DNA from 3 places in the Pseudaeromonas sp. HNCC25DJ182 genome. Region 3 is predicted to be linked to each of the others. Evidence: predicted binding sites of a transcription regulator. Region 3 holds the regulator's gene; each other region holds the start of a gene.

Region 1 (3,280 bases), on a different contig from region 3:
CACCACCCGCCTGCAGGGATTGGTGCAAAATACGTTCCAGCTCAGGAGCCAGAGTGATTACCGGAATGACCGATTCACCACCGATGATCTCCTGCACGATCAGACGCCGTAATGCGATGCGACAAGCGGCAGTCAACACATCAGGATCCTGACTGCGCGGAGCGTACTCCACCAGCGTTTGCAGCACGGTACGCATATCACGCACCGGCACCCCTTCTGTCAACAGGTTTTGCAATACCTTGACCAAGGTTCCCAGGCTCATCACACCGGGGATCAAGCCCTCAACCAGTTTGGGTTGCGCACGAGCCACCATATCCAGCAGATTCTGCACCTCTTCATGGCCAAGCAGCTGGGCTGCCTGACTGGTCAGCAACTGACTCATATGAGTAGCAATAACCGTCGAGGCATCCACCACTGTATAGCCCAGGCTCTGGGCTTGATCAGACTGCTCACGGGCAATCCAGACCGCATCCAGACCAAAGGCCGGATCCCGGGTCTCCAATCCCTGCACCGCACCAAAGACCTGGCCCGGGTTTATCGCCATCTCTTTATCATGATAGACCTCGGCCTCGCCCATGTTGACGCCCATCAACGTGATGCGATACTGATTGGGCTGCAAATCCAGATTGTCGCGAATATGAACGGGGGGCACCAGGAAACCCAGCTCTTGGGACAGCTTCTTGCGTACCCCCTTGATTCGATTCAGTAACTCGCCGCCCTGGCTTCTATCCACCATGGGGATCAGACGGTAACCAACCTCCAGACCAATCACATCGACCGGGCTCACATCATCCCAGCTCAAATCCTTATGCTCGGGTACGGCGACATCATCCATCGGAGCCAGTGCCTTGGTTTCGGCATCCATCTTGCGCTTTTTGCTTTTGCGCACCATCAACCAGGCCCCAAAAGCAGCGAGAAAGCCTAACGACAAAAAGGCCAGGTGTGGCATGCCGGGAACCAGGCCCATGATGATCAGCACCGCAGAGGCAATGATCAGCGCCTTGGGCTCTTCAAACATCTGGTTGAGCACCACCTGCCCCATGTCCTGGTCAGTATTCTGCCGGGTCACGATGATCGCCGCCGCGATGGAAAGCAGTAACGACGGGATCTGGGCAACCAAACCATCACCGATGGTCAACAAGGTATAGATAGCAGCGGCGTCGCTAAAGCCCAGTCCGTGCTGAGCCATACCGATGATGAAACCACCGATGATGTTGATAAACAGGATGAGGATACCGGCCACGGCATCCCCCTTGACGAACTTGGATGCACCATCCATGGAGCCGTAGAAGTCGGCTTCCATGGTCACTTCCTGACGCCGTTTTTTCGCTTCATCCTGATTGATCAGGCCCGCATTCAAGTCAGCATCGATCGCCATCTGCTTACCGGGCATCGCATCCAGAGTAAAGCGCGCACTTACTTCGGAAATACGGCCAGCACCCTTGGTGACGACTACAAAGTTGATGATCATCAAGATGATAAAAACTATAAGACCGACCGCATAGTTGCCACCGATAACCACATTACCGAAGGCTTCGATGACATGACCGGCAGCCGCAGAACCGTTATGCCCCTCCAGCAGCACGACTCGAGTCGATGCCACATTCAAGGCCAGACGCAACAAAGTGGCCACCAGCAGGATCGTCGGAAAGGCTGCGAAATCGAGCGGCCGACGGGAATAAACCGCAACCAGCAACACCACCAACGACAGGGCAATGTTGAAGGTAAACAACACATCCAGCAGGAAGGTCGGCATGGGTAGCACGACCATGCCGAGGCTGGCCAAGACCAGCAACGGGGTACCCATACCACGGTTCAGCAGATGGCGATATTGACCCAGCGAGGCGAAGGTGGCTCTCATTTCCATGGCAGTCTGTCGAATAATATGGCGTTAACCTAGACTAGCAAAAAACAAGCCACCGATTAACCATTTGATTTTTATTATGATAAATAATGCTAGCCGGTTAACGTCAAAAAAATGTCAATACCTTAACTCATCAGGGATCGGCAGCTCATCGGCCAATTTACGCGGTGGGGCGGCTCGACCCTGTTTGTAGGCCTGTAATTGATACACATAGGCCAGTACCTGGGCAACCGCAACGAATAGGCCATCGGGGATCTGCTTGTTGAGCTTGGTGGTATGGTAGATGGCTCGAGCCAAAGCCGGTGAGGCCACGCTAGTCACCCCGCACTCCCGGGCAATCTCCCGGATCTTCATCGCCACCTCATCCACGCCCTTGGCCAACACAATGGGCGCCGCGCCCGGTTTATCGCGTTCATATTTGAGAGCCACGGCGTAGTGCGTCGGGTTGGTGACCACCACATCGGCTTGAGGCACCTCCGCCATCATGCGGCGATTGGCCATCTCATACTGCAGACGACGCAAGCGTCCCTTGACCTCGGGCTTCCCTTCCGAGTCCTTATATTCATCCTTGATTTCCTGCTTACTCATGCGCAGTTGTTTATTGTGATTCCACATCTGGAAAGGGACATCAATCGCCACAATAGGCAGCAACGCACAGCAAATCCCGACAGCAACCCATAGGCAAAGCTCCAGTGCGTCATAGATGGCAAACGGAAATTGACGCTGGCTTAAATCCAGAATGTGCGGCAACTGCCCCATGATCAATGACCAGGAGAGCAGACCAATAAAGAGGACTTTGGCAATGGACTTGATGAGTTCGACCCAGCTCTGCATACCGAACATACGTTTGAAGCCCGCCATGGGGCTGAGCTTGCTCATCTTCGGCATCATGGCTTCGCTGCTGACATTCACGCCGCCTAGCAACAAGTTGCCCACCAACGCCGCCAACAAGACGATGGCAAACAGCATGATCAGCGGCACAATCAGATCCCCAATGTCGGCGCCCAGGGCGGGGATCATGGTAAACGGATCGAAGACCTGTTCACGGGTGAAGGAAAAATTGCGGTGAAACACATCGAGCAAGGCTTGCCCCAGTGACTTGGCGACGGTCGATAAACCGATGACCCCGGCCAGCAGCACAACCGCCGTCCCCAGCTCTTTGGATCGGGGAACCTGGCCCTTCTCCTTGGCCTGGTCTAGTTTTCGCCCTGTGGGTTCCTCTGTTTTTTCCTGACCATCCGACTCGGCCATGGCCTATCCCTCCACGCATTGAGTCTGGATCACGTCACAAATCAGCGACTCCACTTGCTGCCAATGCTGCAAGAAGTGCTCCATGAAGCCCCCCAATGACACCCAGATCACCAACAAGCCACAGATCATACTGATCGCAAAGCCCATGCTGAAAATATTCAGCTG
Region 2 (3,280 bases), on a different contig from region 3:
GTATAGACATAGGCAACCAGATAGCCCGGCATGGCCAGTGGCAATACCAAGGCCCAATTCAACCAACGCCGTCCCGGTACCTGGCAGCGGGCCATCAACCAACCCGCTGGCGCCCCCAGCAGTAAGCAGACCAAGACAGTGCCACACACCAGTGCCCCGGAGTTCAGCAGATAAGTCGGCAATACGGTGGCCCAGAGATGAGCCAGCAGCTCCAGAGGCGACAACCCGGCCTCGATCAACAAAGCCAACAACGGGAAACAGAGCAGCAGAGCAATGCCTCTGCTGCTCGCCATCCAGATAGCCGCCTTCATATGGCGTTTTCGCCGGTTGAAAAGGTGAGATTAGAGATCGAATTTCACCTCATCCAACAACTTCATCGCCTGGGTTCTGTGCTTGGCGATCGCAATAAGAGGCAAATCATCCGCACGGTATTGCCCCCAGGAAGCCACTAACGGCGACAGGGCCACCCCTGACTTGACCGGATACTCTTTGTTCAGCTCGGCGTAGAGCTGCTGCGCCTGATCCCCGACCAAGTACTCCATCAGACGTTGAGCCGCCTTTGGGTGCTTGGCATACTTGGTCATGACCACGCCACTGACATTAACGTGCGCGCCTCGGTCAGCCTGATTAGGGAAGTTGAGATAGACAGCCTCAGCCCAACTCTTCTGATTGGCATCCTCCAGCATGTTGCCGTAGTAATAACTGTTGCCGAGAGAAAGGTCGCAGACCCCCTCCTTGATCGCTTTTACCTGATCCCGATCGTTCCCCTGAGGCTTGCGTGCCAGATTCGCCTTAACCCCCTCTAACCACTGACGGGTCTTGGCTTCACCCTGGTGAGCCAGCATGGAAGCAACCAGCGCCACATTGTACTGATGCTTGCCACTCCGGGTGCAGATGCGTCCCTTGTACTTGGTATCCGCCAAGTCTTCGTAGCGAATGGTGCTCAACTGCCCCAAACGCTCTTTGCTGCTGTAAATGCCACGGACTCGCGTGGTAAGGGCAAACCACTTGCCTTCTGGATCCCGATACTGAGCCGGAATTGCTTGCTCCAAAGACGGGCTACGAACAGGTTGCACCAGATCCGCATCAACCAGCTCCATCAGACGGCTAATATCCACCGTCAAAACCAGATCGGCGGGCGTTAACCGCCCTTCGCGCTTCAATCGTTCGGCAAGTCCATCTTCGGCGTAAACCAGATTGACCTTGATACCGCTTTGCTCAGTAAATTGCCGCACGATAGGTTCAATCAAATGCGCCTGACGCGCCGAATAGACATTGACCTCTTCAGCCGCCTGCGCCTGAAAAACCAACAATAGAGATAAACTGACCAGATGCCGCCAACCCATAAACCCACCATCCCTTGACGTAAATCAAAAAAATTCACGCTGATGATAGTCATTCGCATTTATTGCTTCAATAGAAATAAAAAAAGACCCCTAAGGGTCTCAAGTACAGCTCAATACATCATGAAATGGCGGGTGCCCTCCGAACGAAGTCAACACCCGAGACCGCTAGATGGCTTCGTCGTCGACTTCACCGGTACGGATACGTACCACATGGGCCAGGTCATACACGAAGATTTTGCCATCACCGATCTTGCCGGTATATGCCGCCTTGCAGATTGCCTCGATGATACTCTCGACATTCTCGCTCACACTGGCAATTTCCAGTTTCACTTTTGGCAGAAAATCAACTTGATACTCGGCACCACGATAAAGTTCGGTGTGGCCCTTTTGACGACCAAAACCTTTCACTTCGGACACTGTCATACCGTCAACGCCCAGAGCCGCTACCGCCTCACGCACGTCATCCAGCTTAAATGGTTTAATAATTGCACTGATAAGCTTCATACCTTGTCTCCCACTCCCTGGTTGATATTGGGTTTAACAAACTAATTCAATGTCTATGCCACAATAATAAAACCCATATTATTCATATAGATAAATATAAAAAATCAAATTAACCAGCCATCTTCCATTACAATTGGTGCAGCTCAGTTCGGGATGTCACTGAACAGGGCGCCAATTTGGTGCAGCACAAAAATCACCCCGCACGACAGCTCAGCTTAGGACTCCGATTGGACAAAATCCTGCCACGCCAATAACAAGCGTTGAAAATCCTCCAGCCCACAGCCCGACATCTGTTCATCATCGTAATAGGCCATATCCGGCTCCAACTCATCGCCAAATTCAAATTGCACCACATTGGCCGAGATTTCGGCTTCTCCATCCCCCAATTGCAAGGTATACCCGGCGCTATGCAAGGTCAGCATCTCGACCTCACCCTGCTGGACTCGTTCAACATCTCGTAAAATATCAGCCAATAGAGTCAGATTCGAGGCGATCGCATCATTCAACCAATGACCAAACGCCTCGTGTCCCATGGCCAATTTGACACGCAAACGCCCATCCGCCTGTTTGATAAATTCATAATCCATCTTAACCCCCTCAGCCTGCTCTTCTCATTCTAGCGCCAGAAGGGCATATCATAAAAAAACGGGGCGCATCATGCGCCCCGTTCCTGCCACTCAGCATCCATCACGCCGGAACTTGCAGAATGACCTGGTCGGCCTTCGCGGTGTAACTGGCAATCTGGTTAAAGTTCAGGTAGCGATAAACATCACTCGCCAGGGTATCCAATTCACGAGCATACCCCTGATATTCCTCGACACTCGGGATCCGACCCAAGATGGCCGCCACGGCCGCCAGCTCCGCGGATGCCAGATAGACATTCGCCCCCTGCCCCAATCGGTTCGGGAAGTTGCGAGTCGACGTAGAAACCACAGTGGCACCATCAGCGACACGCGCCTGGTTGCCCATACAGAGTGAACATCCCGGGATTTCAATTCGCGCGCCCACACGACCGAAGATACCGTAATAGCCTTCCTCGGTCAGTTGATCTTTGTCCATCTTGGTCGGCGGCGCGATCCATAAACGAGTCGTCAACTGGCCTTTGAACTGGTTCAACAGCTTACCGGCCGCCCGGAAATGCCCGATATTGGTCATGCAGGAACCAATAAACACCTCATCGATAGTGTCACCGGCCACGCTGGACAGCAAACGGGCATCATCTGGATCATTCGGCGCACAGAGGATCGGCTCCTTGATGGTATCCAGATCAATCTCGATTACCGCGGCATATTCCGCATCGGCATCCGCCTGCATCAGCTCCGGCTTGGCCAACCAGGCCTCCATCGCATTGATCCGACGGCTGATGGTGCGAACATCCCCATATCCCTCCGCCAGCATCCATTTGAGCATGACAATGTTGGAGTTGAGGT
Region 3 (3,280 bases):
CTTTGGGGGTGCCATGTTTGAAGCCGAACGACTCAAAGACCAGAACCAGTTCTTTTTCTTTGCGTCCCAAAACTCGTTCACAGATCTGCTCGCTGAGGTCGTGAATGCTCAGCATGCTGGTATCAATCCGCAGATCCGCCGTGGATGACAGGGGCGCTAGGAGATGGGTCTCTTGTTGGATGGCTTGATCCAGCGAGAGGTGCTTGCGCGACAGTGGATGTAAACGCCTGCTTTCGCCATAGCGACGGATCAGCGTGGCATTATCGGCATCGGTAAAAATACTGGAAAATTCGATATCGCTGGCCTGACGGATTTGGCCCAGCAGGTTATCAATATCACCGCTTTCATCCGGCATGTTACGCACATCAATGCTGACGGCGAGTTGGTCATAACGATCCCGGGCTTCCAGCACCAATTGGGGCAGTAAGGTAACCGGAAGATTATCGACGCAATAGTAGCCCAGGTCTTCTAGGACACGCAGGGCTATGGTTTTTCCCGAGCCAGAGCGGCCACTGACCACGATCAATTTCATGGGCGCCTCAGGGGGCAATCATCAGTTGATAGAGCGCTTCGTCATTCTCGGCCTGGCGGAGTAGACGACAAAAAGCCTTGTCATTCAACTTGCTAGCGATAAGTGAGAGCGTCTTGAGATGGGTTTTACATTCACTTTCCGGTACCAGCAGGGCAAACAGGATGTCGACAGGCTGGTTATCGATCGCATCGAAGGCAATGGCTTGATCCAGTGTCAGAAATACCGCTGTCAAAGGGTGTCCGTCCGGGATCCGGCCATGAGGAATGGCGATGGCGCCGCCAATGCCGGTACTGCCCATCTTTTCACGGGCCAACAGGCGTTCAAATAGTTCTTGCTCATCCAATCCTAACCGCTGGGCGGCCAGTTCACTGATGAGTTCAATGGCGCGTTTTTTACTGGAACAAGGGACTGCACTTTTGGTGCAGTCCCTGCTGAGAAAGTCCTGAATTAACATAGTTACTTACTATTCAATTTTTCTTTGTGCTTGATGATCTGGCGATCCAGCTTATCAATCAAGGTATCGATTGCGGCATACATGTCGGCTTGCTGGGAATTGGCAAAAATCTCGCCCCCATTGACGTTGAGTTTGGCTTCGGCGATCTGGTTGAGCTTTTCAACCGTGAGAATGACTTGAACATTATTGATCTGTTCGAAGTGACGCTCCAGCTTGGCAAATTTGCTATTTACGAAGTCACGCAGCGGGTCGGTAATTTCGATGTGATGACCTGACAGGTTAATTTGCATAACGTCTTCCTTTTGTTTGGCCTACAACAGGCGTTTGCGCTGACTGGATGGCGGTATTGACAAGGACTCTCGATACTTAGCGATGGTCCGTCTGGCTACCATAATACCTTGTTCAGTAAGCAAATCCGCGATCTTGCTATCGCTTAAGGGTTTTGCTGTATTTTCCGCCGCGACCAGCTTCTTGATCAAAGCCCGGATTGCGGTGGAGGAACACTCCCCTCCATTATCAGTATTGACGTGACTTGAGAAAAAGTACTTAAGTTCGAAGATTCCACGAGGCGTATGCATGAATTTTTGTGTGGTCACGCGCGAAATGGTCGACTCATGCATTTCTACCGCTTCGGCGACATCATTCAGAACCATGGGCTTCATGGCCTCTTCGCCATATTCGAAGAAGTCTTGCTGCTGCAACACGATACAATTGGCTACTTTCAGCAGGGTCTCATTCCTGCTCTCCAGGCTCTTGATAAACCATTTGGCCTCTTGCAAGTGTGAGCGGATGAACTGACTGTCACTGCTGTTTCGCGCGCTGCGGGCCATGGAGGCATAGGTTTCGTTGATGCGAATTTTCGGCATGGCGTCCGGGTTTAATTCCACCACCCACTTGCCCTGTTTCTTGCTGACTGCGACATCCGGAATCACATATTGGGAGTCGCTTTGGATGATACTGTTGCCGGGCCGCGGCTCCAGATGCTGGATCAGATCCAGTGCTTCTTTGAGCTCGCCCTCTTTGAGCTGCATCTTGCGAGCCAGATTGCGATAGTCCCGACTGGCCAGCAAATCCATATGCTCTTGCAGGATGGTTTTAGCTTCTTGAAGCCAAGGCGTGGTCTGTGGATATTGTCCCAGTTGGATCAACAGACACTCCTGGACGGAGCGGGAGGCGACACCGATGGGATCAAAGTGCTGCACTCGTTTGAGTACGGCTTCGACTTCATCCAGTTCGACTTCCTGTTCATCGGACTGCACTGCTTCAAGAATATCTTCCAGAGTGGCCGTCAAGTAACCGGATTCATCAATGGCATCGATGATCGAGAGCGCGATTGCCTGATCCAGCTCGCTAAATGGCGTCAACTGCATTTGCCAAAGCAGATAATCTTGTAGTGTTTCTGTGGTTTCACCCTGATAGACAGGCTCATCATCGCCGCTGGGTAAGCCACTGGCCTGATGGGTTCCTGCGGTATACAGCTCATCCCAGGTGGTATCCATCGGCAACTCATCCGGCATGTTTTCCTGATTGAGTGCGTCGCTGGTGTTGAGCTGGCTACCATCCTGTTCATCTCGCGCTTCGTCAGCGGCTTGGGCATCGTCCCGTTCTTGCTCCGACATGGGCTCCAGATTATCACTCTCCTCCTGCTCCAGCAGGGGATTGGCATCGAGTGCCTGCTGGATCTCCTGTTGGAGCTCCAGTGTGGAGAGTTGTAGCAAGCGTATGGCTTGCTGAAGCTGTGGCGTCATGGCCAATGACTGACCAAGGCGCAACTGTAAAGTCGGTTTCATTAGTATCGCTCTTTCCTTAAATCGACAAACCGGGTCCTGCAGAGAGTGTTACCTATAGGGTGAATCCTTCTCCCAGATAAACTTTTTTCACCTGTTCGTTGTTGAGGATGTCGCTTGGTGCGCCCTCGGCAATAAGCTTGCCATGACTGACGATATAGGCTTTCTCGCAGACATCCAAGGTTTCTCGTACGTTATGATCGGTAATTAATACCCCAAGCCCACGATCGCGTAAATGTTCGATGATGCGTTTGATGTCGATCACCGAGATAGGGTCGACACCGGCAAATGGTTCATCTAACAGGATAAATCTGGGGTCTGCGGCCAGAGCTCTGGCGATTTCCACCCGTCGTCGTTCACCGCCGGAGAGGCTCATGCCAAGGCTATGGCGGATATGACTGATGTGAAACTCCTCGAGAAGAGACTCCATCTTGTCCGTTCTTTCCTCCCGGGTGAGATCACCACGGACTTCCAGTACACCCATTAAATTTTGTTCCACCGTGAGGC

What was found. Region 3 encodes sigma-54, which starts transcription at its own class of promoters, with help from an activator protein. Its sites were predicted from a motif close to TGGCACNGTTTTNGCTT; they were not measured.
Region 1: flhA (flagellar biosynthesis protein FlhA) is a predicted target of sigma-54. The motif match lies at 1,903-1,919, and genes of this name have one in related genera.
Region 2: ACZYUB_RS12840 (P-II family nitrogen regulator) is a predicted target of sigma-54. The motif match lies at 1,895-1,911, and genes of this name have one in related genera.

What each region holds. Positions count from the first base shown of each region.
Region 1 is NZ_JBVAYG010000008.1:45,075-48,354, forward strand. Features, by position in the region: gene flhA (flagellar biosynthesis protein FlhA) at 1-1,867, opposite strand, end outside; gene flhB (flagellar biosynthesis protein FlhB) at 1,982-3,115, opposite strand; gene fliR (flagellar biosynthetic protein FliR) at 3,119-3,280, opposite strand, start outside.
Region 2 is NZ_JBVAYG010000015.1:99,236-102,515, forward strand. Features, by position in the region: gene ACZYUB_RS12830 (ABC transporter permease) at 1-311, opposite strand, end outside; gene ACZYUB_RS12835 (Fe(3+) ABC transporter substrate-binding protein) at 342-1,346, opposite strand; gene ACZYUB_RS12840 (P-II family nitrogen regulator) at 1,512-1,850, opposite strand; gene ACZYUB_RS12845 (YacL family protein) at 2,066-2,437, opposite strand; gene acnB (bifunctional aconitate hydratase 2/2-methylisocitrate dehydratase) at 2,538-3,280, opposite strand, start outside.
Region 3 is NZ_JBVAYG010000002.1:81,090-84,369, forward strand. Features, by position in the region: gene rapZ (RNase adapter RapZ) at 1-532, opposite strand, end outside; gene ptsN (PTS IIA-like nitrogen regulatory protein PtsN) at 540-986, opposite strand; gene hpf (ribosome hibernation promoting factor) at 989-1,276, opposite strand; gene ACZYUB_RS02190 (RNA polymerase factor sigma-54) at 1,298-2,776, opposite strand; gene lptB (LPS export ABC transporter ATP-binding protein) at 2,829-3,280, opposite strand, start outside.